Regions from separate parts of the Halomonas saccharevitans genome, predicted to be linked through region 3. Evidence: riboswitches for the same ligand, from Rfam matches in the RefSeq annotation. Region 3 holds a riboswitch; each other region holds the start of a gene.
The links. Region 3 has a riboswitch for thiamine pyrophosphate ahead of RSO68_RS04080 (3-oxoacyl-ACP reductase). Riboswitches for the same ligand answer to the same signal wherever they lie in the genome.
Positions count from the first base shown of each region.

Region 1: another riboswitch for thiamine pyrophosphate. It lies ahead of RSO68_RS08555 (sodium:solute symporter); the one in region 3 lies ahead of RSO68_RS04080 (3-oxoacyl-ACP reductase).
Region 2: another riboswitch for thiamine pyrophosphate. It lies ahead of thiC (phosphomethylpyrimidine synthase ThiC); the one in region 3 lies ahead of RSO68_RS04080 (3-oxoacyl-ACP reductase).
Region 4: another riboswitch for thiamine pyrophosphate. It lies ahead of thiM (hydroxyethylthiazole kinase); the one in region 3 lies ahead of RSO68_RS04080 (3-oxoacyl-ACP reductase).

Region 1 covers NZ_JAVXUR010000003.1:103,006-110,710, forward strand. Annotated here, with positions in the region: gene katG (catalase/peroxidase HPI) at 1-344, opposite strand, end outside; gene RSO68_RS08530 (LysR family transcriptional regulator) at 608-1,585, opposite strand; gene RSO68_RS08535 (CoA-acylating methylmalonate-semialdehyde dehydrogenase) at 1,803-3,302, shown strand; gene RSO68_RS08540 (peroxidase-related enzyme) at 3,453-4,040, shown strand; gene RSO68_RS08545 (HNH endonuclease) at 4,107-4,880, shown strand; gene RSO68_RS08550 (hypothetical protein) at 4,877-5,551, opposite strand; TPP riboswitch at 5,665-5,784, shown strand; gene RSO68_RS08555 (sodium:solute symporter) at 5,774-7,162, shown strand; gene RSO68_RS08560 (hypothetical protein) at 7,231-7,705, shown strand, end outside.
Region 2 covers NZ_JAVXUR010000001.1:1,041,430-1,049,134, forward strand. Annotated here, with positions in the region: gene RSO68_RS04825 (glycosyltransferase family 4 protein) at 1-1,103, opposite strand, end outside; gene RSO68_RS04830 (6-pyruvoyl trahydropterin synthase family protein) at 1,121-1,519, opposite strand; gene RSO68_RS04835 (zinc-dependent alcohol dehydrogenase) at 1,537-2,523, opposite strand; gene RSO68_RS04840 (CDP-alcohol phosphatidyltransferase family protein) at 2,718-3,410, shown strand; gene RSO68_RS04845 (YceI family protein) at 3,476-4,096, shown strand; TPP riboswitch at 4,152-4,294, shown strand; gene tenA (thiaminase II) at 4,364-5,032, shown strand; TPP riboswitch at 5,119-5,230, shown strand; gene thiC (phosphomethylpyrimidine synthase ThiC) at 5,309-7,243, shown strand; gene RSO68_RS04860 (outer membrane beta-barrel protein) at 7,379-7,705, opposite strand, start outside.
Region 3 covers NZ_JAVXUR010000001.1:877,202-884,906, forward strand. Annotated here, with positions in the region: gene RSO68_RS04070 (sodium:solute symporter family transporter) at 1-37, shown strand, start outside; gene RSO68_RS04075 (LLM class flavin-dependent oxidoreductase) at 126-1,448, opposite strand; gene RSO68_RS04080 (3-oxoacyl-ACP reductase) at 1,445-2,221, opposite strand; TPP riboswitch at 2,255-2,348, opposite strand; tRNA gene RSO68_RS04085 (tRNA-Gly) at 2,529-2,603, opposite strand; tRNA gene RSO68_RS04090 (tRNA-Glu) at 2,631-2,706, opposite strand; tRNA gene RSO68_RS04095 (tRNA-Gly) at 2,785-2,859, opposite strand; tRNA gene RSO68_RS04100 (tRNA-Glu) at 2,899-2,974, opposite strand; tRNA gene RSO68_RS04105 (tRNA-Gly) at 2,994-3,068, opposite strand; tRNA gene RSO68_RS04110 (tRNA-Glu) at 3,093-3,168, opposite strand; gene msrB (peptide-methionine (R)-S-oxide reductase MsrB) at 3,362-3,763, shown strand; gene ylqF (ribosome biogenesis GTPase YlqF) at 3,855-4,868, shown strand; gene RSO68_RS04125 (pyridoxal phosphate-dependent aminotransferase) at 4,937-6,166, shown strand; gene htpX (protease HtpX) at 6,292-7,197, shown strand; gene pdxB (4-phosphoerythronate dehydrogenase PdxB) at 7,323-7,705, opposite strand, start outside.
Region 4 covers NZ_JAVXUR010000002.1:459,890-467,594, reverse strand. Annotated here, with positions in the region: gene RSO68_RS07625 (hypothetical protein) at 1-179, shown strand, start outside; gene RSO68_RS07620 (response regulator transcription factor) at 198-866, shown strand; gene RSO68_RS07615 (ATP-binding protein) at 863-2,251, shown strand; gene RSO68_RS07610 (CopG family transcriptional regulator) at 2,324-2,518, opposite strand; gene dauA (C4-dicarboxylic acid transporter DauA) at 2,664-4,406, shown strand; gene RSO68_RS07600 (hypothetical protein) at 4,528-4,794, shown strand; TPP riboswitch at 4,836-4,936, shown strand; gene thiM (hydroxyethylthiazole kinase) at 4,974-5,780, shown strand; gene thiE (thiamine phosphate synthase) at 5,770-6,384, shown strand; gene RSO68_RS07585 (metal ABC transporter solute-binding protein, Zn/Mn family) at 6,468-7,705, opposite strand, start outside.

The DNA of each region.
Region 1 (7,705 bases), on a different contig from region 3:
TGGTTACCGGTGCCGGCACCGCCACGGCCATCGGCCAGGCGGTAGGTGCCTGCCGCGTGCCAGGCCAGGCGAATCATCAGGCCGCCGTAGTGGCCCCAATCGGCTGGCCACCACTCCTGGCTGTTGGTCATCAGCTCGTGCATGTCCCTCTCGAGGGCCGCATGGTCGAGCTTCTTGACCTCTTCCCGATAGTCAAACGCCTCACCCAGCGGATTGGTCTTGCGATCGTGCTGATGGAGGATGTCCAGGTTCAGCGATTCCGGCCACCAGGCGACCACATCGGCCTTCTCTTGGGTGTTGGAACCGTGCATCACCGGACACTTGCCTGTCTGCTGTTCGCCCATGTTGCTCTCCAATCTTTGCTGCATATAGGGGTCTGTCTGGGTGTGGTAAGCGACGAGTCTGGTTGAGAGTAGTGTCGCCGACCAACGGTGTCATGTGTCTCTTCGGCGCTATCGCGTCGCCTTTTCCTTCACACTACTCCGCGTCCATCGATGGGCCCAAGTGCCATTTCCGACCATCTCGATAGTTATTTCATATCGGCAATCCTGCATGCAGGTGGCCGGCGCTATTGGCCTCGGTGCGTATCGGCTTCTTCGGGGGGCGGTCAGTCGGCCGACGACGAGAGCGGGGAGGCCGGGGCGCCGAGGTCGGGAATTACCAGCTCCCGGCTCTCGCCCATCAAAAAGGCGTGGTTGGCCTCCAGGGCTTCGCGCAGGAAGTCCCACAGCAGGCGGACCCGGGCCAGGCGGCGCTGCTCCTGGCGGGCGGTGATCCAGAAGTGACGCACGATCTCCACGTCGTCATCCAGCACGTTCGAAAGGGCCTCCGAGGTGCTGGCCATGAAGCAGGGCAGCACGGCGAGCCCGGCGCCCTGCAGGCAGGCGGCGTGCTGGGTGGTCACGCTGGTGCTGCGCAGGGCGAAGTGCGGGCCGGGATGGCCGACCACCGCCGGGTCGAGCAGCGGCTCGAGGTAGCTGAGCTGCTCGCTGAAGATCAGGTCGTCGACATAGCCGATCAGACGATGTGCGCCCAGCGCGGAGCGGTGTCGCGGGGTGCCGTGGCGGGCGAGATAGCCCTGGCTGCCGTAGAGGCGCAGTCGGTAGTCGCAGAGCCGCGAGATCACGAGCCCCGGGCTCACCGGGCGTTCCACGGTAATGGCGAGATCCGCCTCGTGGCGGCTCAGGTTGACCACCCGCGGCAGGGCCAGCAGGTCCAGGGTCACGCCGGGGTGGCGTTCGCAGAACGCCGAGAGCAGCGGGGCGATCACCCAGGTGCCGAAGCCCTCGGTCACCCCCAGGCGGATCTGGCCGCTGATCTGGTGGTTCTTGTCGGTGAGGCTCTCGCCCGCCTCGAAGGCGTGGCGCGCCATCTCCTCGGCGTGGGCGAGCAGCTGCTGGCCGGCCTCGGTGAGGTGGTAGCCGTGGGTGCTGCGCTCGAACAGCTGGGTGTTGAGGGCCTGCTCGAAGCGCCTCGTGCGCCGCGACAGGGTGGAGTGGTCCAGCCCCAGGCGCCGGGCGGCGTCGGTGAGCCGCTCGCTGCGCGCCACCTCGAGGAAGATCTGGATGTCCTGCCAGTCCAGCATGGGAGCGGTCTCCTGCCGTCTTTGGTTGTGCATCAGTGCACAAGCAATGTGCCTGAGTGCCCGTTGTCACGCCATCCAACCTCTGTATAGACTCGAAACATCGACTCTCCGTGCCAGCATGCACATAAGGTCGCATACGCCTTTTGCCCCATACGCATCTTCACAACAGCTCGTAACCACAACAGCTCATAATCACAACAGCTTCAGGAGCATGCCCATGACCGTTCGCGAAACTCCCATGTACATCGATGGCCAGCCCGTCCAGTCCCAGAGCCAGGAGTGGCGCGACGTGGTCAATCCGGCCACCCAGGAGGTGGTCGCGCGGGTACCGTTCTGCACCGCCGAGGAGGTCGAGCAGGCCGTCGCCAGCGCCAAGGAGGCCTTCAAGACCTGGCGCAAGGTGCCGCTGGGCAAGCGTATGCGCATCATGCTCAAGCTCCAGGCGCTGATCCGCGACAACACCGATGAGCTGGCCGCGCTGATCAGCGAGGAACACGGCAAGACCCTGCCGGATGCGGCCGGCGAGGTAGGCCGCGGCCTGGAGGTGGTGGAGCACGCCTGTTCGATCACTTCCCTGCAGCTCGGCGAACTGGCCGAGAACGCCGCCAATGAGGTAGACGTCTACAGCCTCAACCAGCCGCTGGGCGTGGGCGCTGGCATCACCGCTTTCAACTTCCCGATCATGCTGCCCTGCTTCATGTTCCCGCTGGCCATCGCCACCGGTAACACCTTCGTGCTCAAGCCCTCCGAGCAGGACCCGACCTCCACCATGCGCCTGGTCGAGCTGGCCCACGAGGCAGGCGTGCCGGCCGGTGTGCTGAACGTGGTGCACGGCGGCCCGGACGTCGCTAACCAGATCGCCGATCATGCCGACATCAAGGCGCTCTCTTTCATCGGCTCCAGCCATGTCGGCTCGCTGCTCTACGATCGCGCCGCCGCCGCCGGCAAGCGCATGCAGGCGATGATGGGCGCCAAGAACCACTGCGTGGTGATGCCGGACGCCAACCGCAGCCAGGCCATCAACAACCTGCTGGGCTCCGCCTTCGGCGCCGCCGGACAGCGCTGCATGGCGAACTCCGTGGTGGTGCTGGTGGGTGAGGCCCGCGAGTGGCTCGAGGACATCGCCGAGGGCGCCCGCAACATGAAGGTCGGTCCTGGCACCCAGGCGGACGCCGACCTCGGCCCGCTGGTCTCGCCCCAGGCCAAGGAGCGCGTGGAGCGCCTGATCGCCACCGGCGAGCAGGAGGGCGCCAAGCTGCTGGTCGACGGCCGCGGCTGTGAGGTGGAAGGCTATCCGAACGGCAACTTCGTCGGCCCGACCCTGTTCAGCGACGTGACCACTGAGATGACCATCTACCGCGAGGAGATCTTCGGGCCGGTGCTCTGCGTGGTCGGCGTCGAGACCCTCGACGAGGCGATCGCGTTCGTCAACGCCAACCCCAACGGCAACGGCACCTCGATCTTCACCAACTCCGGTTGGGTGGCGCGACGCTTCGAGAGCGACATCGACGTCGGCCAGGTGGGCATCAACGTGCCGATCCCGGTGCCGGTCGCCTACTTCAGCTTCACCGGCTCACGCGGCTCCAAGCTCGGCGACCTGGGCCCCAACGGCAAGCAGGCGATCAGCTTCTGGACCCAGACCAAGACCGTCACCGCGCGCTGGTTCGAGCCGGAGAACGTCTCCAGCGGCATCAACAGCACCATCTCGCTGGGCTGACCGCACCCCGCTCAACGGCCATCGGCGGCCCCGTCTCGAGAGAGGCGGGGCCGCTGTCGCTTGGGGCCACCAAGGACGGGTAGACACTGCGTTTACGTTGACGTTAACTGGAGTTTCAGGACAACAACAACCACAGCGCCAGGAGCCACCATGTCCGCACCGATCAGCCGTTTCCCCATCCCCGAATCGATCCACGACCTGCCCGACGACATCCGCGACACCATGCTGGCGGTGCAGGACAAGGCCGGCTTCGTGCCCAACGTCTTCCTGATGCTGGCCCACCGTCCGGCCGAGTTTCGGGCCTTCTTCGCCTACCACGACGCCCTGATGGAGCGGGAGTCCGACACCCTCACCAAGGCCGAGAAGGAGATGATCGTGGTGGCTACCAGCGCCCGCAATCGCTGCCTCTACTGCGTGGTGGCCCACGGCGCCCTGGTGCGCATCTACAGCAAGGACCCGCTGCTTGCCGACCAGGTGGCCATCAATCACCGCACCGCGCCGATCAGCGAGCGCCACCGCGTGATGCTGGATTTCGCTCTCTACTGCGGCCTGGAGGTGGGGGAACTCACCGACGAGTGGGAGGCGCGCCTGAAAACGGCCGGCTTCACCCATGACGACATCTGGGACATCGGCGCCATCACCGCCTTCTTCGGCCTCTCCAATCGCCTGGTCACCCTGACCGGCACCCCGCCCAACGAGGAGTTCTACCTGATGGGGCGGGTGCCGCGGGAGAAGTGATCCGACCGACGTGGTCGCCGTGAATGCGCCGGCGTAGGCTGTTGGCATCCAACATTCGGAGGCCGCATGGCAGCGGAAAGAAAGGCATGGACGGATCACGAGCGTTTGCTGGCGCTATCGCTCTACTGCCGACTGACGTTTGGACAGCTTCACAGTGGACGCCCTGAAGTCGTTGGTTTGGCCGAACGCCTGGGGCGCTCGGCCAACTCCGTGGCGATGAAGCTCACCAACTATGCGAGCCTCGACCCCGAGGTGCTGGCGCTGGGCAAGAAGGGGCTCCCAGGCGCTTCGCAGAAGGATCGCGTGCTCTGGCAGCGCTTCATCACCGACCCGGAAACCGTATCGAGCGAATGCGAGCAGGCCTGGACGCTCGTTAGCGACGAGGATCCGGCATTCGCAGCCGAGCCATCGTCGGGCGAGACGGACTACTCCGGCCAGGACGTGAGGCGCCTTCAGAAACAGCGGGTGGGGCAGTCGCTATTCCGCAAGGCCGTGATGATTCGCTATGACACGCGCTGTGTCATCACGGGACTGCGTCACGAGGACCTGCTGATGGCCAGCCACATCGTCCCCTGGCGCACGCGTCCCGCATCGCGTCTGGATCCCGCCAATGGCCTGTGCCTGAATGCCCTGCATGATCGCGCCTTCGACGGTGGCCTGTTGGCCATCGATGATCAGGGGCGCATCCGCATCGCGCCGGAGCTGATGAGCACCGGAGCAAGCGGGCGGCTCAAGCGCCAACTGTGCGATCTCGATGGCCAGCCGCTGGATCTCACAGTCTCGGCGTTTCCCAACCGCGACTATCTCGCCTGGCACTACCGCGAGTGCTTCCGGCGTTAAGCGCCGTGACCCGCCTCCAATAGCTGCAGCACCGGCGTCAGCTGGCTCTCGTGCAGCAGCAGCACGCTGTCGCCGTCCTCATTCTCGCGGGGCGCCACCACGGCGAACTCGCCCTCCTCGAGGTGGAACTCGTGGATCTCGCGGGGCCCCTGGGGCGTCTGGCAGAGGATCGAACGGTAGGCGTCGTCTTCGCTATAGGTGAGGCGGTGGTAGACCTTGAAGAAGGTGTAGAGGGTCAGGCCCTGTCGGAAGGCGGGCCAGCGCGCGGGGATAGTGCGGGTCTCCTCGTCGAGGGCCTGGCCCTCGGCCTCGGCGGCGGCGATGGCCCGGGCCAGGGGATCGGCCAAGAGCCCGGTGCCGTCGCACGGCAGCGGCTGCCCACCCTCGAAGGCCTGGCGATAGTCGTCGGTCACCCGGCGTAGCGCCGCCAAGGAGTCCAGTCGATGGTCGCTGTGGCAGAGCTCGGCGGGCTCGAAGCTGCCGTTCTGCCAGCCGTGGATGACGCGCAGCACCAGCCGGCCCTCGCGCATCGGTGCCAGGATCAGCGCCTCGCTCGCCATGCGCAGGTGCAGCAGGCGCTCGGTGGCGGCGTTGTCGAAGGCGCTGTAGGGATCGACGAAGATCCCGTGCAGGCGCCCGGGGGCGTGTTCCTTGGCTTCGGTGTAGGGCATCTCGGGGCTCCGGCACGGGTGGTCGTCACGGTGGGGCGACGTTATGATGCCCCTCGATCCTGTGTCTATCGGCCGTTATGGCGCCGGCTTGAGACGCGATCCCACAATCCATTCACTGTCGCCAGGGGAGTCTCGCCGCCGCACGCGTCGGCCGGGGCTGAGAGAGCGCATGGCGCTGACCCTGGAACCTGATCCGGTTCACACCGGCGGAGGAAGTGCGACATGCCTGTCCTGACGTCTGCCGTGCTCGGCGCGGCGCTGCTTTGCTTTGCCTTCCTGGGCCTCAAGGCCCGCCGGGCCGATGGCCCCCTCGACGACTACGTCACCGCGCGCAACTCCCAGAGTGCCTCGACCCTGGGGCTCTCCTTCCTTGCCTCGGGGATGGGCGCCTGGATCCTCTTCGCGCCCCCCGAGATCGGCGCCTTCGTCGGCCCGCTGGCGCTGGCCGGCTATGCCGTCGGCTCGGCGTTGCCGTTCATCGTGCTGGGACTCTATGGCCCGGCGATCCGCCGCCACCTGCCGGAGGGGCGCAGCATCGGCGAGTTCGCCGAGGCCTGCTACGGGGCCGGGGTGCGGCGCTGGGTGTCGCTGGTCTCCGTGCTCTACATGGCCTGCTTCCTGGCCGCGGAGCTGACCGCCGTCGGGGCCATCACCGCGCTGCTCTCCGAGGTGCCACCGGCGCTGGTGGTGATCGGCGTGGCGATCTCCACGCTGCTCTACACGGCAGTGGGCGGGCTGCGGGCGAGCCTTGCCACCGACCGCTGGCAGGCCTGGCTGCTGGTCGCCCTGCTGGCGCTGGTCGGCGGGGTGGCGCTTGCGCGCCTGCCCGAGATGCCGGTGGCGGCGGCCCTGCCGTCGATCCCGGCCGGTGACGCCCTCGCCGTGGCGCTAACCCTGGTGATCGCGGTGACGGCGGCGAACCTCTTCCATCAGGGCTACTGGCAGCGGGTATGGGCGGCCCGGGACGACCGTGCCCTGGGCCGCGGCGCCTGGCTCGGCGGCGGCATCACCGTGCTGGTGGTGATGGTGATCGGCGGGCTCGGCATGCTGGCCGCCATGGCCGGCGTGGCGCTGGGCGAACCGCCGATTCCCTTCTTCGCGCTGCTCACCGAGGCGCCGGGATGGCTGGCGCTGCCGGCGCTGGTGCTGGCGGTCACCCTGGTGGCCTCCAGCGTGGATACCCTGCAGAACGGCATCGCCTCTCTGGTGGTGGCGGGGTCCGGTCGGCGCGGCCTCTCCATCGGCGCGGCGCGCCTGGCCACCGTGGCGCTGATGGTGCCGGTGGTGATCGTGGCGCTGCAGGGGCTCTCGGTGCTGCGCCTGTTCCTGATCGCCGACCTGCTCTGCGCGGCCATCGTGGTGCCGGTGCTGCTGGGCCTCTGGTCGCGGATGAGCGCCACCGCTGCGGTGGCCGGCGGCGTGTCGGGCATGCTCGGCGCCATCCTGCCGGGCTGGGTGGCCCAGGGCAGCCTCGCGGCCGGCGTGCTGGCGGCGAGCTTCCCCGGCAGCATTCCGACCCTGCCGCCGTTTCTCGGCGCGCTGCTGCTCTCGAGCCTGGTCAGCCTGCTGATCGCCGGGCTCCGGCCGGCGAGAAGGGCGCGTGCTGCCTGAGACGTTGCCACTTCGCGGGAGGGCGCCCACCCTGAGAGGGTCGATCCGCGTTCTCGAGGAAACGCCCCATGCCCGTCTGGTCACCGCTGCGCCTAGGGGCGCTCGTGCTGTTCGGGCTGCTGGCGGGCTGTGCCGCCGGTCCCGATTGGCGTGCGGAGCTGGCCGACCGCGACCCGCGCGACACCCGCTGCCTGGTGCAGCTGGCGGCCTTCGATGCGGCCGTGACCGAGGCCGGGGTGGCCGATGCCGGGGCGGCGCGGGTCGCCGGCTTCCCCTACCTGCGTGTCGACCGCCTGCTGGCCAGCTTCGATGACGAGCTCGACAGCCCCGCGGCCTTCGCCGACTGGGTGACCCGGATGCGCGAGTTGGACGGCGAGGCGCGCGCCATCGAGGCGGCCAACCTGCCGGCGTCCCAGCGGGAGGCGCTGTCGTCAACTCCCGGCGCAGCCCCGGCCCTCAATGCCTGCGCCACGCGCCTGATGGAGCGTGAGCTGCTGGCCGAGCAGGGCGCCGGACCGGCCCGCGAGCGGCTGCGCTCGGCGG
Region 2 (7,705 bases), 160 kb from region 3:
AGACGCGCCGCGTCGCCAATCGGCGCCTCGGGGATGGCGTTCAGGGCGGCCATGAAGTCCCGTGCCGCCGCTGGCCAATCGGCCAGCCCGTTCCTGGCCTCGCGGGCCCCCCGGCGCAGCCGGTGCCTGAGGCCGGGATCGTCCAGCCAGCCCGACAGCGCCTCGCGAAGGGCGCCGACATCGCCGGGCGGCACGGCGATGCCCGCCGCGGGGGGCAGGGTATCGGCCAGCGCACCGCCGGTGGTGGTGATCACCGGCAGGCCCCTGGCCAGCGCCTCGGTCACCACCATGCCGTAGCCCTCGTACCAGGAGGGCAGCACGAAGAGAGCCGCCCGGCGGTAGGCCGCCTCCAGCTCGCGGTCGTCCTGTTCGCCCATGAAGCGCAGCCGGTCGGCGAGGCCGAGACGTCGCGTCTCGGCCAGCAGGGCGTGTGCGTGCCCGGGGTCACGCCGGTGGCTGCCGATCACCTCGCAGGCCCAGGCGCGGTCGGTGAGCGCGGCCAGCGCCTCGACCAGCAGGCCGAGCCCCTTGCGCGGCGTCAAGGTCGCCACGCAGAGCAGTCGGCCGGCCGACGCCGGGACCTCGGGGTCCAGGGCAGCGTCGGCGAGGGGAGCCCTGTCGACGCCCGGTTCGGCGACCCGGATGCGCTGGTCGGGAACGCCGTACTCCGACAGGCCCCGGGCGGTGTGATGGCTGGTGACGATCACCCGGCGGGCCGCCGCCAGCGCCCAGGCCTCGCGCTCGCGAAACCAGGCCTTCCGGGCGACGTCGAGGCCCGTCTCGTCGGCCAGGGGGTGGTGGACGAGGGCGACGATCCGCAGACGCTCAGCATGCCGTTCGACCTCATCGGGCAGTCCGCCCATGGCCAGGCCGTCGATCACCACCAGGGCGTCGTCGGCAAGACCCGCCAGAGTCGTCGCCAGACTGTGGCGAGCCTTTCGATCGGGCAGCGGAAATCGCCCCTGGAGCCCCACCACCTCGACCCGCCACGCCTGCCGGCGCAGCTCCGCCACCATGCGGGCGTCGTAGAGGTACCCGCCGGTCTTCTGGTCGGGGTTACCGGCGACGATCAGCACCAGGTCGGGCGTCGACTCCTGTGGCATCGTCGACTCCTGTGACATTACAGCGCGCCCTCGTAGCTGGCCCAGGCGACGTGTGACTCATGCAGGGCCACGCAGAGGGAGTCGAGCCCCAGGGCGGCCTCGCCGAGATGGCCAAGCTGGATGGCCGTGGCGAGGCGCTCGAAGAGCACCCGCGCCATGAACTCGGTGGTGGTGTTGCGGCCCTGAAACTCCTCGACCTCGTCGAGGTTCTGGAAGTTGAATTCGGCCAGCACGCGCTTCAAGGCCTCGCCGGCCAGGCCGATGTCCACGACCAGGCCGTCGTCGTCGAGCTCGCGGCGCTGAAAAGTCACGTCGACCACGTAAGTGGCACCGTGCAGGCGTTGGGCGGGGCCGAAGACCTCGCCGCGAAAACTGTGGGCGATCATGAAATGGTCGCGAACGTTGAGGCGGTACATGAGTCAGGCTCCTCGCATCAGGAAGGGGTCGGGTAGTGCAGGCGATGGCAGAGCACGTCGCCGCCGCCAGCGGCCAGGCGCGGCATCAGCGACGGCAGCTCGTGAAAGTCGCTCTCGCCGCTGATCAGGGCGTCGAGGCGCGGGTCGTCCAACAGGTCCAGGGCCAGGGCCAGGCGGCGACGATAATCCCAGCGGGCCGCGCGCTCGGGGGGCAGGTGCCCGACCTGGCTCGCCTGCAGCGTCAGGCGCCGCGAGTGGAAGGCCTCGCCCAGCGGCAGCGCGACCTGGGCACTGCCGAACCAGCTCATCTCCACCACTTTCGCCCGGGAACCGGCAAGGGAAAGGGCCAGGCGCAGCCCCTCGGCCCGACCGCTGGCATGAATCACCAGGTCGTTCTCGCGCCGAGCCGAGTCCGGGAGCGAGAGCTCGAGCCCCAGGGCCTCGGCCAGGGCGTAACGGCCCGGCATCACGTCCACCAGCTGCACCCGAGTGCCCGGCATCGCGGCACATAACCAGGCCGCCAGGGCGCCGACCACGCCGGCGCCGACCACGGCGATCCGGTCTCCCACCCCGGGGGCGGCATCCCAGACCGCATTGATGGCCGTCTCCATGTTGGCCGCGAGCACGGCTCGCGCCGCCGGCAGGCCGTCCGGCAGCGGCGTCACGGCATCCGCCGACACCACGAAGCGATCCTGGTGGGGATAGAGGCAAAACACCTCGCGACCGATCAGGGAGGGCTCCCCGGCTTCGACGACACCCACGTTGATGTAGCCGTACTTGACCGGCCCGGGGAAGTCGCCTGCCTGGAAGGGGGCACGCATGCGCTGCCATTCGCTTTCCGGCACCCGCCCCCCGAAGACCAGCGCCTCGGTGCCTCGGCTGATGCCGCTATAGAGGGTGCGAACGGCCACCTCGCCGGGGCCGGGCCTGGCCAGAACCTCCTCTCGCAGGGCCCCCTGGCCGGGAGCCAGGGTCCAGAAGGCGGTAGCGGTCTCGTGTGGCATGGCAAGATCCCTTTGGCAATATTCGGCGGGTGTTACGGGATACAATCCAGGGGCCCCGTGCTGGCCACCTGCCCCGGGCCGGTATCGCGCATGGCGACACGCCCTAAACTTCTACAATATTGATACACTAGCACGCCGATGAACAATGCAGTATCGTCATTTATCGACCGCATCATGCCGCGATAGAGGCGCCTATGACGATCGCTCGTGACCTTGGAACAGGGGCCCTGGGCCTGGTGATTCCGGCCTCACTGCTCACTGGCTGGCTAGAGGCGAGCCTGCCGGTCCCACTGTTGGCGATGGTCTGCTACCTCATCATGGCCGGGCTAGTCCTGGCGAACCTGCCCGCCCACTGGCGTGAACTGGGCTGGGCCAACCGCGTCACCCTGGGGCGAGGCGCTATCGTCGCCCTGCTGGCCGGCACCCTGGCCGATCCGGATCTGCTGGCCCGCTCCGCGTTTCCCCTCGCCATCCTGGCCCTGCTGGCCCTGCTGCTGGACGGCGTGGATGGCTGGGTCGCCCGGCGCACGTCCACCCAGAGCGACTTCGGCGCCCGGTTCGACATGGAGCTCGATGCCTTCTTCATCCTCGTGCTGTGCCTGGCGCTACTGCTGCTCGACAAGGCAGGCCCTTGGGTCCTGGCCATCGGCGCCATGCGCTACGCTTTCGTTATTGCCGGGCTCAGGATGACCTGGCTGACCGAACCGCTGCCGGAGAGTCGCCGCCGCAAGGCGGTATGCGTCTGGCAGGTGGCCGCCCTGATGATCGCCCTGCTGCCCGTGACCGGCACCACAGCGGCGAGCTGGCTGGCGGGCAGTGCGCTTTTGGCCCTCAGCTGGTCGTTCATCACCGATATACGCTGGCTGTATCGCCGCGCCTCGGCGTGATGGCCACAGGACGGCAAGACCCCGTGCCCCTGATCCCTGACCCTAGCCCCCCGGAGGATGCCCCCATGCCCACGCCTCGCCACCCGACACCCTGCTCCCCCCTGCCGATCGCTACCGGACTGGTCCTGACGCTGGGCGTCCTCACGACGCCCATGGCCAGCGCCGAGCCACATACCTACGAGATCGATCCCGACCACTTCTCCATCGGCTTTCTGACCGAACACATCGGCTACGCGGATACCCTCGGCATGTTCCTGGAGGGTCGTGGCGAATTCGTCTATGACGAGCAGACGCAGCGGCTGCACTCCGGCAGGGTCGAAATCACGGCCGACAGCGCCTTCACCAATCACGACGATCGCGACGACCACCTGCGCAGCGATGACTTCCTCGACGCGGGGCGTTACCCGACCATCGTCTTCGAGGCCACCGGCCTCGAGACGCACAGCGACCGCCAGGGCACTCTCGAGGGCGATCTGACCCTGCTGGGCGAGACCCACCCGGTGACTCTGGAGGTCACGCTCAACAAGGCCGCGACCTACCCCTTCGGCCACGAGCAGCACACCCTGGGGCTGTCGGCACGCACCACCCTCCAGCGCAGCGACTGGGGAATGACCTACGGGGTCGACAACGGCCTGGTCGGCGACGAGGTGGAGCTGATCCTCGAGCTGGAAGCCATTCGGCAGTAGCCGACTCCCACCGCAGGCAGGCTGGTAAATCTCCGCCAGAATGCTACAGTCAAGGCTTCGCTTGACGGGGTGCCGGTAGAGCCGGCTGAGATGGCGCAGGGTATCGAGAGTCTGTCGCAACAGACTCGAGACACCGAGCGCTGGTCCCGTGAACCTGATCCGGCTAGTACCGGCGTAGGAATCAAGCGGTGACCAGCGCCATCTCGGCACCTTCCCCGGTCACCCTCTCCCGCCCCGCTTCCGGATCGCCCTCAGACCGGAGACAAGATGGGCTACCGATTCGACGATCTCACCGCGGCCTGCCAGGACGACTGGCGCGCCTACATCGAGCACGACTTCGTTCGCCGGCTCGGCGACGCCACCCTCGAGGAAGGCGCCTTTCGCCACTACCTCCAGCAGGACTACCTGTTCCTGATCCATTTCGCCCGGGCCTATGCCCTGGCCGCCTACAAGAGCCGCGACCTCGGCGAGCTACGTCACGCCTTCGACGGCTTGAAGACCATCCTCGACGTCGAGCTGGGGCTGCACGTGGACTACTGCCGCGCCTGGGGCATCTCGGAGCAGGACCTTTCGCGCCTGCCCGAGGCCCGCGCGACGCTGGCCTACACCCGCTACGTGCTGGATACCGGCCACCGCGGCGACCTGCTCGACCTGCACGTGGCGCTGGCCCCCTGCCTGGTCGGCTACGGCGAGATCGCCCAGTGGCTCAACGGCCGCGCCACCACGGTGCGCGGCGACGCGAATCCCTATGACGCCTGGATCGCCATGTACGAGAGCGAGGCGTTTCAGCAGGCCATGGCGGACGAGCGCGCCTGGCTCGACGCCCGCCTGGCGGAGGTGACGCCGGCGCGCTTCGCCGAGCTTACCGCGGTGTTCCGCGACGCCACCCGGCTCGAGATCGACTTCTGGCAGATGGGGCTCGACCAGCGCCTCTGAGCTGGCCCCAGCTGTCATCCCGGGCTGGTTCTGGTCAGGCCGCCCACCCACGGGATAGAAGGGGAATCGCGAGATTGCCCGACCACCAACGCTTGACGGGGCGCCGTTGATGACGGCTGAGACCATGCGCTTGCCAGCATGGATCCCGTTGAACCTGAACTGGCTAGGACCAGCGTAGGGATCAAGCGACAGGCCGCACGCCCCGGCACCGTGGCCCCTGTCCTTCCCGCCTGTGTCCTCCCTGAACAAGACCCCGACAATCCAAGGGAGAACACCATGAGCAAGACCGCCCATTTCCTCGCCGAGAGCGCCCGCGTCGACGAGGCCGCCGTAAAGCCGCTGCCCGGCTCGCGCAAGATCTACGTGGAGGGCTCGCGCCCGGACATCCGGGTGCCGTTCCGCGAGATCAGTCTCTCGCCGACCAGGACCTCCGGTGAGGACGAGGCCAACCCGCCGCTGCTGGTCTACGACACCTCCGGCCCCTACACCGACCCCGAGGCCGAGATCGACCTGCGCCGGGGCCTTGCCGAGCTGCGCCGCGACTGGATCGAGGAACGCGGCGACACCGAGCGCCTCGACGGCCCGACCTCCGACTACGGCCGGCGCCGGGCCAACGACCCGATGCTTGCCAACCTGCGTTTCGATCTGACCCGCACGCCCCGTCGGGCACGCCGTTCAAAAGATGGCAAGGCCGTGAACGTCACCCAGCTCCACTACGCCCGCCAGGGCATCGTCACCCCGGAGATGGAATTCATCGCCATTCGCGAGAATCAGCGCCGCCAGGCGCTGGGTACTGCGGAGGTCGAGCGCATCCTCGGCCACCAGCACGCCGGCCAGGGCTTCGGCGCGCGCCTGCCGGAGGAGATCACCCCGGAGTTCGTGCGCGACGAGGTCGCCGCGGGTCGGGCGATCATCCCCTGCAACATCAACCACCCGGAAACCGAGCCGATGATCATCGGCCGCAACTTCCTGGTGAAGATCAACGGCAACCTCGGCAACTCGGCGGTCACCTCCTCCATCGAGGACGAGGTCGACAAGATGACCTGGGGCATCCGCTGGGGCTCGGACACCATCATGGATCTCTCCACCGGGCAGAACATCCACGAGACCCGCGAGTGGATCATCCGCAACGCCCCGGTGCCGATCGGTACCGTGCCCATCTACCAGGCGCTGGAAAAGGTCAACGGCGTGGCCGAGGACCTCACCTGGGAGGTGTTCCGCGACACCCTGATCGAGCAGGCCGAGCAGGGCGTGGACTACTTCACCATCCACGCCGGCGTGCTGCTGCGCTACGTGCCGCTGACCGCCAAGCGTGTCACCGGCATCGTCTCCCGGGGCGGGTCGATCATGGCCAAGTGGTGCCTCTTCCACCACCAGGAGAGCTTCCTCTACACCCACTTCGAGGAGATCTGCGAGATCTGCAAGCAGTATGACGTCGCCTTCTCGCTGGGCGACGGCCTGCGCCCGGGCTCGGTGGCCGACGCCAACGACGAGGCGCAGTTCGCCGAGCTCGAGACCCTGGGCGAGCTGACCCGCATCGCCTGGCAGCACGACGTCCAGGTGATGATCGAGGGGCCGGGCCACGTGCCCATGCACCTGATCAAGGAGAACATGGACAAGCAGCTCGAGGCGTGCGACGAGGCGCCCTTCTACACCCTGGGGCCGCTGACCACCGACATCGCACCGGGCTATGATCACATCACCTCCGGCATCGGTGCTGCCATGATCGGCTGGTACGGCTGCGCCATGCTCTGCTACGTGACGCCCAAGGAGCACCTGGGCCTGCCCAACAAGGACGACGTCAAGACCGGCATCATCACCTACAAGATCGCCGCCCACGCCGCCGACCTCGCCAAGGGGCACCCGGCCGCCCAGCGCCGGGACAACGCGCTCTCCAAGGCGCGCTTCGAGTTCCGCTGGGAGGACCAGTTCAACTTAGGGCTAGACCCGGATACCGCCCGCGAGTACCACGACGAGACCCTGCCCAAGGACTCCGCCAAGGTGGCGCACTTCTGCTCCATGTGCGGGCCGAAGTTCTGCTCGATGAAGATCAGCCAGGAGGTCCGCGATTCGTTCTTGAAGCGCGAGGCCAAGGAGAAGGGCCTCGACGGCGACCCCGAGTGGGTAGAACGAGAGACGGTAGAGCGTGGCATGCAGGAGCAGGCCGAACGGTTCCGCCAGGAGGGCGCCGAGCTCTACAAGGAAGTCTGACGCGACGCCGCGACTGTCGCTGTTCCGGACGGTCGCCGGCTCCCCTCACACACTCGAACGCCCCCGCCGGCTGTCCGGCGGGGGCGTTTTTCGTGGTGTCGTGGCGAACCGTAGACGCGGCGTGTCGCCACCCGATCAGAAGTGGAACGTCATCCCGACGCTCGCGGCATCGAAGGTGTAGCTCGATTCGTCCAGGTAGCGGACGTAGTCGGCCCCGAGGGCCAGATTCGGTGCCACGTCGAACGCGGCGCCGCCGCCCCAGGAGAAACCGCTCTCTTCCTCGATATCGACATCCACCTCGGTGAAGCCGGCCAGACCGTAGAGGCGGAAGTCCGGGGTGATCGGCAGGATGCCCTTGGCGTAGGCGCCGGCGAGGTAGTCGAGCTCGACGGGACCGTCGGAACCGCCGCCGCCGAGGTGGCCTTCCAGGGCGAAGTAGTCGTTGAAGGCCACGCCGCCGCG
Region 3 (7,705 bases):
GGTGCTGAGCGCCGGCGCGCGACGCTTCGAGGGCTGAGCGCCGGCCGGCCGCCCTATTCATGAGCGACACGAAAACGCCCCTCACGGAGGGGCGTTTCGCGTTCTGGGGCTCGCTACTGATAGCGCTAAGAGTGTCGCCCCTCCGGGCGTTCGAGGCCGAAGTGGCCGCGCAGCGTGGTGGTGGTGTACGCCTCGCGGAACAGCCCGCGGCGCTGCAGTTCCGGCACTACCTGGTCGACGAAGTCATCGATCCCGCCGGGCAGCGACGGCGGCATCAGGTTGAAGCCGTCCGCGCCGCGGCCGCGGAACCAGCGTTCCATCTCGTCGGCGATGCTCTCCGGGGTGCCGATCATGGTGCAGTGGCCGCCGCCGGCGGCGAGGCGCCCGAGCAGCTGGCGCAGGGTCGGCCGCTCGGTCTCGATGATACGCAGGATGGTGGCGTAGCGCCCCTGGGGGCCGCGGAACTCGGCGAGCGGCGGCAGCGACGGCACCGGCGCATCGAGCGCCCAGTCGCTGCAGTCCTGCTCGATGAAGAGTTCCAGCTGGCGCAGCGAGGCCGCCACCGGCAGGCACTCATCCAGCGCCCGCTGCTTGGCCCGGGCCTCCTCCATGGTGGAGCCCACATAGGTGACGAGCCCCGGCAGGATCGGCACCGGCGCGCTGCGCCCGGCCGCCGCCACCCGATCCTTGATGTCCCGGTAGTAGCCCTGGGCGGTTTCCAGGTCGTAGGCGACCGCGTAGATCGCCTCGGCGTAGCGCGCCGCCAGGTCGCGCCCCTGGGAGGAGGCGCCCGCCTGCACCAGCACCGGATGGCCCTGGGGCGGGCGCGGCAGGTTCAGGGGCCCGTCGACCAGGAAGTGCTCGCCGTGGTGGTCGATCCGGCGCACCTTGTCCGGATCAGCGTAGCGGCCCTGGCGGTCGCGCTCGATGGCGTCGTCGGACCAGCTGTCCCACAGCGCCAGCACCGTCTGCACGAACTCCTCGGCGCGCGCATAGCGCTCGGCATGGGCCGGCATGGCCGGGTAGCCGTGATTGCGCGCCTCGCTGTCGAACATCGAGGTCACCACGTTCCAGCCCACGCGCCCGCCGGAGATGTGATCCAGCGAGCCCACCAGCCGGGCCGCGTGGAAAGGCGTGTAGAAGGTGCTCGAGAGCGTGCTGATCAGGCCGATGTGCCGGGTGGCCCGGCTCATGGCGGAGAGCGCGGTCAGCGGTTCGAGGTGCCAGTTGAAGCCGTCCTCCACGCTGCCGGCGCTCATGCCGTCGGCGAAGAACACCGCGTCGAGCTTGCCGCGCTCGGCGGTGCGGGCCAGCGACTCGTAGTAGGCGATGTCGCCGAGCCGTTCGGCGCTGGAGTCGGGATGGCGCCAGGCCGCGCGATGGTGGCCACAGCCCATCACGAACAGGTTGAGGTGCAGTCTCTCGTCGGGGTTGCGCGGCCTCATCATCCCTTCACCAGTCCGCCGTCGACGATCAGGTTCTGGCCGGTGACCGCCCTCGCCCAGGGCGAGGCGAAGAACAGCGCCGCGTCGGCGAACTCCTCCGGCGTGGTCACCCGGCGCAGCGGAGTATTCTGCGCGATCAGGTCGAAGACCGCCTCCGGGGTCGCGCTGGACGCATCGGTGGTGCGCAACAGCCCGCCGGAGACCATGTTCACGGTGATGCCGTCGGGCCCCAGGTCGTTGGAGAGCGTGCGGGTCAGCGAGAGCAGCGCGGCCTTGCCGGCGGTGTAGTCGTGATAGGGCACGACGGGGTTCTGGAAGAGATTGGTGCCGACGTTGATGATGCGCCCGCCACCCTGCTCGCGCATGCCGGCAAGCGCCGCCTGGATGGTGTTCAGCGCGCCCCGGTTGACGCCCTCGAGCTGCTGCTGGAGGTGCGCCCAGTCCAGGGCATCGGCGTCGGGGCGCGCGTCGCCGTTGAAGGTGAACTCCGGCAGGGCATTATTGACCACGGTGCTGATCGGGGCGCCGAAATGGCCGCACGCCTGCTCGAACAGCGCCCTGATCGCGTCGGCGTCTCGCACGTCGGCCTGGACGGCCAGCGCCCGCTGCGGCGCCTCCTTCACCAGCGCCTCGGCGGCCTCGCGGCTCCGGTAGTAGTTGACCACCACGCGGGCGCCCTGATCGAGGAAGGCGCGTGTCAGGTGGGCGCCGAGACCACGAGCGCCACCGGTGATGAGCACGACCTGCTGGTCGATGGGGAGAGAGAAGACGGCCATGAAAACTCCTTGATACGCGGCAAAGGACGCCGCGCTGGAGCCGGCCGACATCCCTTCGCCAGTGTGAACTGGATCAGGTTCGACGGGTATTATCTCAGCGGCCGCGGCCGCACCCCGTGTCTCGAGCCACCTTAGCGCATTCGGGAAAGCAGAAACAGCCGGGCTGGCGTTCCGACTCAGGATACGAGCCTTGGCCTGACCGGGGAGATACTGGGATCGGTTGGAGCAAAAGCGAGACGCGACGAAGTGTCATCAGCCAGGCTAGCGCCTTAGCTCATGATCGACATCTGGGAGGGTAATACAAGATTGGAGCGGGAAAGGAGATTCGAACTCCCGACCCTCGCCTTGGCAAGGCGATGCTCTACCGCTGAGCTATTCCCGCTAATCTATAGGTCGTGCTTGTGCGAAGTGGCGTCCCATAGGGGGTTCGAACCCCTGTTACCGCCGTGAAAGGGCGGTGTCCTAGGCCACTAGACGAATGGGACGCATGGAGCGGGAAAGGAGATTCGACCGGGCTGGCGTTCCAGATCCTGACCCGAGCCTTGGCTCGTTTACCACACTCTTGGAGCGGGAAAGGAGATTCGAACTCCCGACCCTCGCCTTGGCAAGGCGATGCTCTACCACTGAGCTATTCCCGCTTGGCCTTCTCGCACTGTGTTACCACCGGAAGTCGAAGGTGGCGTCCCATAGGGGGTTCGAACCCCTGTTACCGCCGTGAAAGGGCGGTGTCCTGGACCACTAGACGAATGGGACGCAAATTGTACCTTCAAACTGGAGCGGGAAAGGAGATTCGAACTCCCGACCCTCGCCTTGGCAAGGCGATGCTCTACCGCTGAGCTATTCCCGCACTCCGGTACCTTAACGAATCGAGTGGCGTCCCATAGGGGGTTCGAACCCCTGTTACCGCCGTGAAAGGGCGGTGTCCTGGACCACTAGACGAATGGGACGCATTGGCTCGCTCGTCGAGGTGCGGCGAATAATACCGACGACCCCGAAAGCTGTCAAGCACCTCTCGTCGCTCGTTGATATCGCGTGACCTGTCACGGCCCGCCACTGGAAACCCCCACCCTGCTAGATGTCAGAATGGCAGCAGGACGCCGAGCCCGCCGCCGGCGCCACGACGCAAAGAGGAGATAGCCCATGCGCAGCAAGATCGAAAAGAGCGACGCCGAGTGGCGTGAGCAGCTGACGCCCGAGCAGTACCGCGTCACCCGCGAGAAGGGCACGGAGGCCCCCTTCAGCGGGAAATACCACGTGAGCGATGAGCACGGCATCTATCACTGCGTGTGCTGCAACGCCCCGCTGTTCGAGAACGAGCACAAGTTCGAGGCCGGCTGCGGCTGGCCGAGCTTCGATCGTCCCTTCACCGACAAATGCGTCGAGGAGCAGACCGACACCAGCCACGGCATGCAGCGCACCGAGGTGACCTGCGCCCGCTGCGACGCCCACCTCGGCCACGTGTTCCCCGACGGTCCGCCGGAGACCACCGGGCTTCGCTACTGCATCAACTCGGTAGCGATCGAGTTCCACGCCGGCGAGTAGCCGCGAGACCCGCGACTGCCCTGCCCGGAGACGGCCGTCCATCTGCTATGATGACGGCCGTTTTTATTCACGCTCACGCAGGAGAGGCTCGATGCTCGGCTGGTTTCCGGGACACATGAACAAGGCGCGCCGGCAGATCCTCGAGGCGCTGCCGGAGATCGACGTGGTGATCGAGGTGCTCGACGCCCGGCTGCCCTACTCCAGCGCCAACCCCATGCTCGCCGAGCTGACGCGCCACAAGCCGGTGCTCAAGATTCTCTCGCGGGCCGATCTGGCCGACCCCGAGCGCACCCGCGAGTGGACGGCCTTCTTCGACGCCCAGGCGGATACCCGGGCCCTGGCGGTGACCACCACCCAGGCCCGCGAGCTCAAGCGCATTCCCAAGCTGTGTCACGAACTGGCCGGCCAGGTGCGCGCCGACCGCGACGTGCGGGTGATGGTCATGGGAATCCCCAACGTCGGCAAGTCGACCCTGATCAACGGCCTGGCCGGGCGCACCATCGCCAAGACCGGCAACGAGCCCGCCGTCACCAAGCGCCAGCAGAAGGTGCGCATCGGCGGCCGCGTGGCGCTGATCGACACCCCCGGCGTGCTGTGGCCGAAGATCGAGGATCAGGCGAGCGCCCACCGCCTGGCCGCCAGCGGGGCCATTCGCGACACCGCCATCGACTATGTCGACGTGGCAGTGGTCGCCGCCGCCGAGCTGGCCCGGCGCTATCCCGAGGCGCTCACCGCGCGCTACAAACTCAAGGCGCTGCCGGCCTACACGGCGCATCCCGATGCCGACCAGGTGGATGCCGACGGCCCCGTGCGGGTCGATCTGCTGGCCCTGAGCGGCTACGACGGCCATGCCATCCTCAGCGAGATCGCCGCCAAGCGCGGCGGCCTGCGCGCTGGCGGCGAGATCGACCTGCACCGCGGCGCGGAGGTGCTGCTCCACGAGCTGCGCGACGGCAAGCTCGGTCGCCTGACCCTGGAAACGCCGGCGGACATCCCGGTCGCGCCGGAACCCGACGAGCTCGCTGCTGAAGAACGGGCCCCGGACGAACGGACCCTGGACGAGCAGCCCTCCAAGGATGGTGGCGACGACGCCGAACCCGCATAATCACGCGACGCCGACGAACAACGACCGCCGCCCAAGGCGGCACACGGACATCACTGGATTCAGCGCCCATGGATACTCCCCCGATCAGGAAATCGCACAAGCTCGAGAACGTCTGCTACGACATCCGCGGCCCGGTGCTCGAGCACGCCAAGCGGCTGGAGGAAGAAGGCCAGCGCATCCTCAAGCTGAATATCGGCAACCCCGCGCCGTTCGGCTTCGAGGCACCGGAGGAGATCCTCCAGGACGTGATGCGCAACCTCTCCACCGCCCAGGGGTATTGCGATTCCAAGGGGCTCTACTCGGCGCGCAAGGCGATCATGCAGGAGTGCCAGCGCAAGGAGATTCCCGGCGTCGGCATCGAGGACATCTACATCGGCAACGGCGTCTCGGAGCTGATCGTGATGGCGTTTCAGGCGCTGCTCAACGACGGCGACGAGGTGCTGATCCCGGCCCCCGACTACCCGCTGTGGACCGCCGCCGCTCACCTCTCGGGCGGCCACGCCGTGCACTACCGGTGCGACGAGCAGGCCGACTGGGCGCCGGACATGGATGACATCCGCGCCAAGGTGACCGCCCACACCCGCGCTATCGTGATCATCAACCCGAACAACCCCACCGGCGCCGTCTACCCGCCGGCGGTGGTGCGCGAGCTTCTGGAGATCGCCCGGGAGCACGACCTGGTGGTGTTCTCCGACGAGATCTACGACAAGATCCTCTACGACGGGGTCGAGCACGTCTCCACCGGGGCGCTGGCCGGTGAAGACCAGCTGGTGGTAACCATGAACGGGCTCTCCAAGAGCTATCGCTGCGCCGGCTTTCGCAGCGGCTGGATGATCCTCTCGGGGAACCTCGCCAAGCAGCGCGCCGCCGACTTCATCCAGGGGCTGACCATGCTGGCCTCGATGCGGCTGTGTGCCAACGTGCCGGCCCAGCACGCCATCCAGACGGCGCTGGGCGGCTACCAGTCGATCAACGACCTGATCCTGCCCGGCGGCCGCCTGCTCGCCCAGCGCGACATCACCGTCGAGAAGCTCAACGCCATTCCCGGCGTCAGCTGCACCCGGCCCAAGGGGGCGCTCTACGCCTTTCCGCGGCTCGACCCCAAGGTCTTCAACATCCAGGACGACCAGCAGCTGGTGCTCGACCTGCTGCTGCAGGAGAAGATCCTGCTGGTCCAGGGCACGGCCTTCAACTGGCCCGAGCCCGATCATGTGCGCATCGTCACCCTGCCCTGGGCCGACCAGCTGGAGGATGCCCTGGACCGCTTCGCGCGCTTCCTGTCGCGCTATCGTCAGTAGCCGGGGCTATGCTTGCCCGTCGCTTGAAAACCGGCGGGCCAGCGCATATCTAAGCAATAGCTAAGCAACAGCTTGTCTACGCCGCTGCCGCGGCGCCTCGTAACGATGACTGGAGAGTTCCGGCAATGATGAGAATCCTGCTGTTCCTGGGCACCAACCTGGCGGTGATCCTGGTGGCCAGCATCACCCTGCGCCTGCTGGGGGTCGAAAGCTACCTGAACGCCCAGGGCATGAACTTCAATGCCCTGCTGATCTTCTGCTTCGTCTTCGGCATGGCCGGCTCGATGATCTCGCTGTTCATCTCCAAGTGGATGGCCAAGCGCTCGACCGGCACCGTGGTGATCGAATCGCCGAGCAACTCCACCGAGCAGTGGCTGCTCGACACCGTGGGTGAACTGGCGCGCGATGCCGGCATCAAGATGCCGGAGGTGGGCATCTTTCCCGCCCAGCAGTCCAACGCCTTCGCCACCGGCTGGAACAAGGACGATGCGCTGGTGGCGGTCTCCGCTGGCCTGCTCAACCGCATGCGCCCCGAGGAGGTGCGGGCGGTGCTGGCCCACGAGATCGGCCACGTGGCCAACGGCGACATGGTGACCCTGGCGCTGGTGCAGGGGGTGCTCAACACCTTCGTGATGTTCTTCGCCCGGGTGGTCGCCCACCTGATCGACGGCTTCCTGAAGAGCCGCAGCGACGGCGAGGGGGGCCTCGGGTTCATGGGCTACTTCGCGGTGGTGATCGTCGCCGAGATCGCCTTCGGCCTGATCGCCTCGGCCATCGTCGCCTGGTTCTCGCGCTTCCGGGAGTACCGGGCCGACACCGCGGGCGCCCAGCTCGCCGGCAGCGGCGCCATGATCAACGCCCTGGCGCGGCTCAAGGCCGAGACCGAGATGCCCGACCAGATGCCGGATACGCTACGGGCCATGGCCATCACCAAGGGCCAGACGCGCTCGCTGATGGAGCGGCTGTTCGCCAGCCACCCGCCGCTGGACGACCGCATCCGCGCCCTCAAGGAAGCCGCCTACCGGCAGTAGCCAGGTATTCTGACAGTTCCGGGGCCGAGCCCTGAAAACGAGTCCCCGTAAACGCAGCAGGCCCGCCGATTGGCGGGCCTGCTGTCGTTTTGGGCCGTAGCAAAGAGACCGTCGCGTCGCACTCCTCAGTCGGCGGCGATCCGGAACCCCGCCCCCGCCAGCAGCGGCCGCAGCTCACGCGCGCCCTCCCCCAGTTCGATCTCGAGGGAGGCGACCTCGCGGCGCAGCGGATAGCGGGCCCGGCAGCCATCGAAGCCCTTGGCCATGCCCTGGCGACGCGCCTCGCGATGCAGGCTATCGTGGTCGCGCCGCGGGTCGTAGACGGCGCGCAGACACAGGCGCAGCGCCTCCTCGGGCGACAGGCCGGCCTCGAGCACCAGGCGCGCTACGGGCGGCGCGGGCGCCAGGTCATCCATCGTCAGCCGCGCCGGCAGGCCGACATGGTGGGCCAGGGCGCGGTAGATGTGATGGGTGCCGCGCAGCTTGCCGTCCAGGCTATAGCCGGCGA
Region 4 (7,705 bases), on a different contig from region 3:
CCGACGGGCTCGACAGCCTCTACTTCTGGGGCGACTATCTGCATGAGCAGGGACGCGACACCGAGGCCCGCCAGGCGCTTGAGAAGGCCCTTCAGGCACCGCCGCGGCCGGGACGAGAGCGAGCCGATGCCGGCCGCCGCGAGGAAGTCCGCGCCCTGCTGGAAACGCTCGGAACATGATCATCGCAAGGACAGGACATGCGCATACTGCTGGTCGAGGACGACCCCAGCCTGGCCGCGGGCATTCGCCTGGCGCTCAAGCCCGAACACTACGCCGTGGACCTGCTGGCCGATGGCCGGCAGGCCCTGGCGGCGCTGAAGGGCGACGAACCCTTCGATGCGGTGATCCTCGACCTGGGCCTGCCCGGGCTCGACGGCATGCAGGTGCTCGAGGCGGTGCGCCGGCGGGGGAACCGCGTGCCGGTGCTGGTGCTGACCGCCCGGGACGGCATCGATGATCGCATCGCCGGCCTGGACGCCGGCGCCGACGACTACCTGATCAAGCCCTTCCAGGTCGACGAGCTCAAGGCGCGCCTGAGGGCCCTGCTGCGCCGCAGCCAGGGACAGGCCAGCAGCGTGCTCGAGGCGCGCGGCATCCGCCTCGACCCCGCCACCCACAGCGTCAGCTGCCGGGAAACGCCCGTGCCGCTGTCGCGGCGCGAATTCGCCCTGCTGCAGGAGTTCCTCAGCCATCCGGGGCGGGTCTTCACCCGCGACACCCTGACCCGCCTGGTCTATGGCTGGGACGAGGAGGTGGAGAGCAACGCCATCGAGGTCCACGTGCACCACCTGCGCCGCAAGCTCTTCCCCGAGCTGATCCGCACCGTGCGCGGCATCGGCTACGTGATGGACAAGCCCTCCTCATGACCTCGATTCGCCGCCGCACCCTGGGCGTGGTGCTGCTGGTATTCGGCCTGAGCATGCTGGTGATCGGGCTGACCAGCTATCGCGACGCCGCCCACGAGGTGGAGGAGCTCTTCGATGCCAGGCTCGCCCAGAACGCGCGGCTGCTGGAGGGGCTGGTGGGCGCTCCGCTCCCCGAGGATCAGCGCCGTGAACTGCTGGCCAGCATCGGCACCGCGCTGCAGCGCGGTGACGATACACTGGGCCCAGTGGTGCGCCACCCCTACGAGAGCAAGCTGATCTTCCAGGCCTGGGGTGGCGAGACCCTGCTGCTGCGCTCTGCCGAGGCCCCCGAGGCCCCGCTCACGACGCTGCGCAACGGCTTCGGCAGCGCGCGCCTCGATGACTACGAGTGGCGGGTCTTCGCCCTGGACGCCCCGGGCAGCCCGCGGCGGGTGCTGGTGGCGGAGCGCGAGGACGTGCGCGGCGAGCTGGTCACCGCCATCGCCCTGCGCACCCTGATGCCGGACCTGCTGGGGCTGCCGGTACTGGGCCTGCTGCTGTGGTGGGCCATCGGCTGGGGCCTGCGGCCGCTGTCGCAGCTGGCCGAGCAGATCCGCAGCCGCAACCCCCAGAACCTGCAGCCGTTGATCATGCACCGGCTGCCCCGTGAACTGGAGACCATCGCCGGCGCCCTCAACCGGCTGCTCGAGCGGATCCGCACCCTGCGCGCCCGGGAGCAGCGCTTCATCGCCGACGCCGCCCATGAACTGCGCACGCCGCTGGCCGTGCTCGACCTGCACGCCCAGAACGCCCTGGCCGCCGACGATCCCGAGGATCGTCGCGAGGCGCTGGACAAGCTGCGCGGCGGCGTGGCCCGCGCCACGCGGATGGTCTCGCAGCTGCTCACCCTGGCCCGCCTCGAGCCCGAGCAGGAGGGCAATGGCCAGGGGCGCGAGATCGCGCTGCTGCCCGAGGTGCGCGAGGCGCTGGCCAAGCTGATGCCGCTGGCCGTGGAGGGTCGCCAGGAGCTGCAGCTGGAGGCCAACGAGGCGTCGGACTGGCGGCTGGAGGTGGAGCCCGGCGCCATCGATACACTGCTGCAGAACCTGGTCGGCAACGCCCTGCAGCACTCGCCGACAGGGGCCCTGATCCGCATCGTGCTCACCGCCGAGCATGACGCCGTGACGATCGACGTGGAGGATCAGGGACCCGGCATCCCGGCAAACGAACGCCATCAGGTGCTGGAACGCTTCCACCGTGGCGGCCCGGGCGCCGGGGCCGGCCTGGGGCTCTCCATCGTCGACCGCCTGCTGCAGCGCCACCACGGCCGGCTGCGGCTCGGCGACGCCCCGGGCGGCGGCCTGAGCGTCACGGTTACGCTGCCGAGAACGCAAGGCGGGACGTAACGCCGCCGCCCTGGGTCGCTGGCGGCGCCGAGCCCACGACGACGGTCGATCGAGGTGCCGCTGGTCGGGGCCTCAGGTCTTCTCGGACGCGCGCCCGGCCAGGTCAGGACGCGTCTCGTAGGCCACGTCATGATCGCTCAGATAGTCGCGGATCAACTGCCTCACCACCTGGGAAGGCGTCAGGTCCTGGGCCGCACACAGCTGCTCGAAGGCGCGCTTCTTGTGCGGGTCGATCAGCAGGGTCAGGCGTGCCGTCTTCTTTTCCATGACAATTCTCCAGAGCATTACCATCAAATGTTAATGCTCGCCGCCTTGCGGGGCAACGGCGCTGACGCCTTTGTCGACAATGCTAATGACATGTTAATGTCGTTAACATGCCTGATCGGCTCGACCTTCAAGGAGGATCCTCAGCATGGCACGCCACCGACCGTCCCTTCCCGGCATCGCTACCGGCCTGCGCGCGGCCTGGCGAGACGGCTACGGCCTGGACGACCTGCGCCGCGACATCCTGGCCGGACTGACCGTCGGCACCGTGGCCGTGCCTCTCTCCATGGCGCTGGCGATCGCGACCGGCGTTCCTCCCCAGCACGGGCTCTACACCGCGATCGTCGCCGGCGTGCTCATCGCGCTGACCGGCGGCTCACGCTTCAATGTCTCGGGCCCGACGGCGGCCTTCGTGGTCATCCTCTTCCCCATCGTCCAGCAGTACGGACTGGGCGGCCTGCTGATCGCCTCGATGATGGCCGGCATGATCCTGGTCGTCCTCGGCATCACCGGCATGGGTCGCCTGATCCAGTACGTGCCCTACCCGGTGGTACTCGGCTTCACGGCGGGGATCGCGGTGGTGATCGCGGTGCTTCAGCTGCCCGATTTCCTGGGCCTCGAGGTCGGCCAGCTGGGCGAGCATTTCATCGACAACCTCGGGCAGATCGCGATCTCGTTGCCGACCGTGGAGCCTATCGAGCTGGGGGTCGGCCTCTTCGCCCTGGGGGTCATGCTGCTCTGGCCGCGCCTGGGGCTGCCGCTGCCCGCGCCGCTGGTGGGCCTGGTCGCCGGTGCCCTGGCCGCCTTCGCCATCAACCACTGGCTGGCCGGGTCGGGCGCGGAGGTGGAGACCATCGCCTCACGCTTCACCTGGGAGGCCCAGGGCGAGACGGGCAGCGGCATTCCTCCCATCGCACCGAGCTTCATCGCGCCCTGGCGGCTGCCCGGTGCGGATGGCGAGCCGCTGGCGGTGGATTTCGCGCTGATTCGCGCCCTGCTGGGCCCTGCCTTCGCCATCGCCCTGCTGGGGGCGATCGAGTCGCTGCTGTGCGCGGTGGTCTCGGATGGTCTGACCCGGACCCGGCACGACCCCAACGCCGAGCTGATCGGCCAGGGGCTCGGCAACCTCGTAGCGCCACTGTTCGGCGGCATCACCGCCACGGCGGCCATCGCCCGCACCGCCACCAGCATCAGAAGCGGCGCCCGCTCGCCGATCGCGGCGGTGGTCCACGCCCTGGCGGTGCTGCTGGCGGTAGTGGCCCTGGCGGACCTGCTGGGACGGGTGCCGATGGCCGCCCTGGCGGCGCTGCTGTTCATCGTCGCCTGGAACATGAGCGAGGCCCGACACGTTCTGCACACCCTGCGCTCGGCCCCGCCGGGGGACGTGGCCATTCTCGTGACCTGCTTCACCCTGACCGTGCTCTTCGACATGGTGCTGGCGGTGGCCATGGGCATGGGGCTCGCCGCCGCGCTGTTCATCCGGCGCATGGCGCTGCTGACCGAGACCCAGCGCGTCGACGGCGAGCCCCATGCCAGCATCGGCGTACTACCCGACGAGATCGCCCTCTACGACATCAATGGTCCGCTGTTCTTCGGCGCCGCCGAGAAGGCGCTCACCTCGCTGCACCGGGTGGACCCGAAGGTGCGGGTGGTCATTCTCGACATGCACGACGTGCCGAGCATGGATGGCACCGCCATCGTCGCTCTAAAGGCGCTGATCGACACGATGCACCGTGAGGGGGTCGCCCTGGTGCTGGTCGGCCTGCCGACACGGATCCTCGTCAAGCTGCGCCGTGCGGGCATTCGCCGGGCGGCCGGGCGGCTGAGCTGGTGCAGGGAGCTGCAGCACGCCCGAAGGTCGGCCCAGCGCTGGCTCGACCGAGCCGCCTGACGCGCGAACGCCCCCTGACACGCACTGGTCATCTCTTCTTAAGCGGTCGTTAAGACGCCCCCCGTAGCGTCAGGGGGGCTGGGGCCGATGTTCGGCCCGGCCACCCCCAGGAGACACGACCATGCAAACGATCACCCAGAATGCCATCCCGGTGAGCCCGCGACAGGCCGGCCAACTGATCGTCGCGGGCCTGCTGCTGCTGATCCTCGGCGCGCTGCTGATCGGCTGGCAGCCGGTAGCCGTGCCCCTCGAAGTGGTCGCCCTGGGGGCGTCGGGCCTGGTGCTGATGACGCCGGGCATGAGCCGGCAGCATGAGGTCATGGAGGCCCTCTACAGCCTGACCCTGGCCAGCCTGATCACCCTGGCCGGCATTCAGCTGCTGGCCTGATGCGCGGCCTTTACAGTCGCGCGGACGACAAGGATAGTGGGGCCTGACGACGGGGGCGCCGCGGCGAGCAGGCCGCAGCTGAGATGCACCCTTGGAACCTGACCCGGACAATGCCGGCGTAGGGAGTCGTGCAGCGCCGGCCTCCCGTCGACCTGCACCTCCCCCGCCGGGGAGGCCCCATGCACCACATCGATCCCGCCGCGCACCTGGCCCGGGTGCGCGAGATCCGCCCGCTGGTCCACAACATCACCAACCATGTCGCCATGAACAGCATGGCCAACGTGCTGCTGGCGATCGGCGCCTCGCCGGCCATGGTCCACGCCCGCGAGGAGGCCGCCGAGTTCACCGCTCTGGCCGGCGCCCTGACGATCAACATCGGCACCCTCTCGCCCCACTGGGTCGAGGCCATGGAGGCCGCCGCGCTGGCGGCCGGAGAGACGGGGCGCCCCTGGGTGCTGGATCCGGTGGCGGTGGGCGCCACGCGCTATCGCCGCGAGACCGGCGCGCGACTGCTGGCGCTCTCGCCGACCGTGATCCGCGGCAACGCCTCGGAGATCATCGCCCTGGCGGGCGGCGCCGGCGGCGGACGCGGCGTGGACAGCACCGACCCCGCCGAGGCGGCCCTCGCGGCCGCCCGTCGCCTGGCCGAGCGCACCGGCGGCGTGGTGGCCGTCACCGGCGAGGTGGACCTGGTCACCGACGGCCGGCGACTCGCCCGGGTGCACGGCGGCCACCCGCTGATGCCCCGAGTCACCACCCTGGGCTGCGCGCTGACCGGCGTGGTGGCGGCCTTCCTGGCCGGCGCCGACGACTCCTTCGAGGCGACGACGGCGGCGCTGGCCGGCTACGCCGTGGCCGGCGAGCTCGCCGGCGAGGTGGCACGCGGCCCCGGCAGCTTCGCGGTCGCCTTCCTCGATGCCCTCTATCACCTGGATACCGAGGCCCTCACCGAGCGGGCCCAACTGGAGGTTGCCGATGCACCCTGATCTCTCGCTCTATCTCGTCACCGACGGCGGACTCTGCGCCGATCATGGCCTGGAGGAGACCGTGGTCGCCGCGGTCCGGGGCGGCGTGACCCTGGTGCAGCTGCGGGACAAGCACGCCACTGATGCCGAGATGATCGACCAGGCCCGCCGCCTCAAGGCGGCGCTCGAGGGCACCGGCGTGGCGCTGATCATCAACGACCGGCTGGAGGTGGCGCTCGCCTCGGGTGCCGACGGGCTGCACATCGGCCAGGACGACGGCGACGTGGCCCGGGCCCGGGCCGCACTCGGCCCCCAGGCGATCCTAGGGCTCTCGGTGCAGACCCACGAGCAGCTCGCCCGCCTCGACACGAGCGCCCTGGACTACCTCGGCCTGGGTCCGGTGTTCGCCACCCCCAGCAAGCACGACCACGCCGAGCCGCTGGGCTTCGACGGCCTGGCCGCCCTGGTGGCGGCGAGCCCGCTGCCGAGCGTGGCCATCGGCGGGCTCAAGGTCGAGCATGCCGAGGCGGTGCGCCAGGCGGGCGCCGGTGGCCTGGCGGTGATCTCCGCCATCTGCGGCACCCCGGACCCCGAGGCCGCCGCCCGCGCCTTCCCGCGCCGCTGACGACGCACCCCATATGATGATGTGCCCCTTCAGCATGACGCCCCTCTCGGGGAGGGGCGTCGTCGTGACGAGGGGCAGGCAAATCAGTGCGCCAGCATGTCCCGCACGATGCCGTCACCGTCCAGGTGCGAGGGATAGTAGGTCGGCCAGTGCACGACCTCCTCCAGCAGTGCCTCACGATCGTCACCACAGTAGAGGTGGAAGTGGTCCGCGTCGGTCGGGGTGATAGCATGGTCGCTGAACTGGATATAGCGCGGTAGCGCATCGCCGCCGGCTTCGAGCTCGAAGACGTATCTCACGCCTCGATTGCCGGCTGCGTAGGTCAGAACCTCGTAGCCGTCGTACGCGTAGTCGCCGGACCTCGCCTGGCCATTCTCGTGGAAGGTGACGGAATTCCCGTCGATCACGAGGCGATCGACGTCAGTCCGATAGCCCCTGTCGTAGTACTGCTTGATCTCTTCGGCCGTTTTCTCGGCGCTCCGCTCTGCCTTGTGGGCCTGCACCTCATCGAGGGTGCCATCCTGCAGGTAGGGGTAGAGCGACTGCCAGTCGCCTGCCCAGTCTGACAGTGACCGGTCCTCGATCTGGCTGTCCTCGAAATACCCGGCGTAGACGTCCTCATCATGGTCGTGCGCATGGTCGTGGTCGTGATCATGACTGTGGTCGCTGGGCGATACCTCGTTGGCGGCGCAGCGCGTCACGCCCTCGGCCAGCCCACGCAGCAGCTGTGAATAGAGGCCGGCCCCGAGCGGCAGATCGACGCCCAGGGGATCGATGACGATCGAGGTCTCGACCTCGGTGCCCTCGAACACGCTCTCGACCAGCGCCGGGTTGTATTGCGGCTCGCGGAACACGCATTGCACACCGAGCTCGGCGACGCGTTCCTGGATCTCGCGGACGCGTGCCGGGCTCGGGTCGGAGGCATCGCCCAGGGAGATTGCCCCGGCCGCCGGCACGTCGAAGCGGTTCTCGAAGTACTGATAGGCATCGTGGAAGACGATGAAACGCGTTCCACGGTCATCCGCGAGGTGGTCGTCCAGTTCGTCGATCAGGGCCTCCAGCTCGGCCTGCCCCTCGGCCGCATTCCGACGATAGGTGTCGGCGTTGCCGGGGTCGAGATCGGCCAGCGACCCGGCGATGGCCTCGAGCCAGGCCTGGGCATTCACCGGATCGAGCCAGCCATGGGGGTCCACGCCGTCGTGGGCATGACCGTGACCCTGGTCGTGAGCCTGATCGTCATGCGCCTGATCGTCGTGCCCGTGGTCGTCGTGGCCATGGTCGTGCGCCTCGAACGTGGCGCCTTGACGGTACGCAAGGCGGC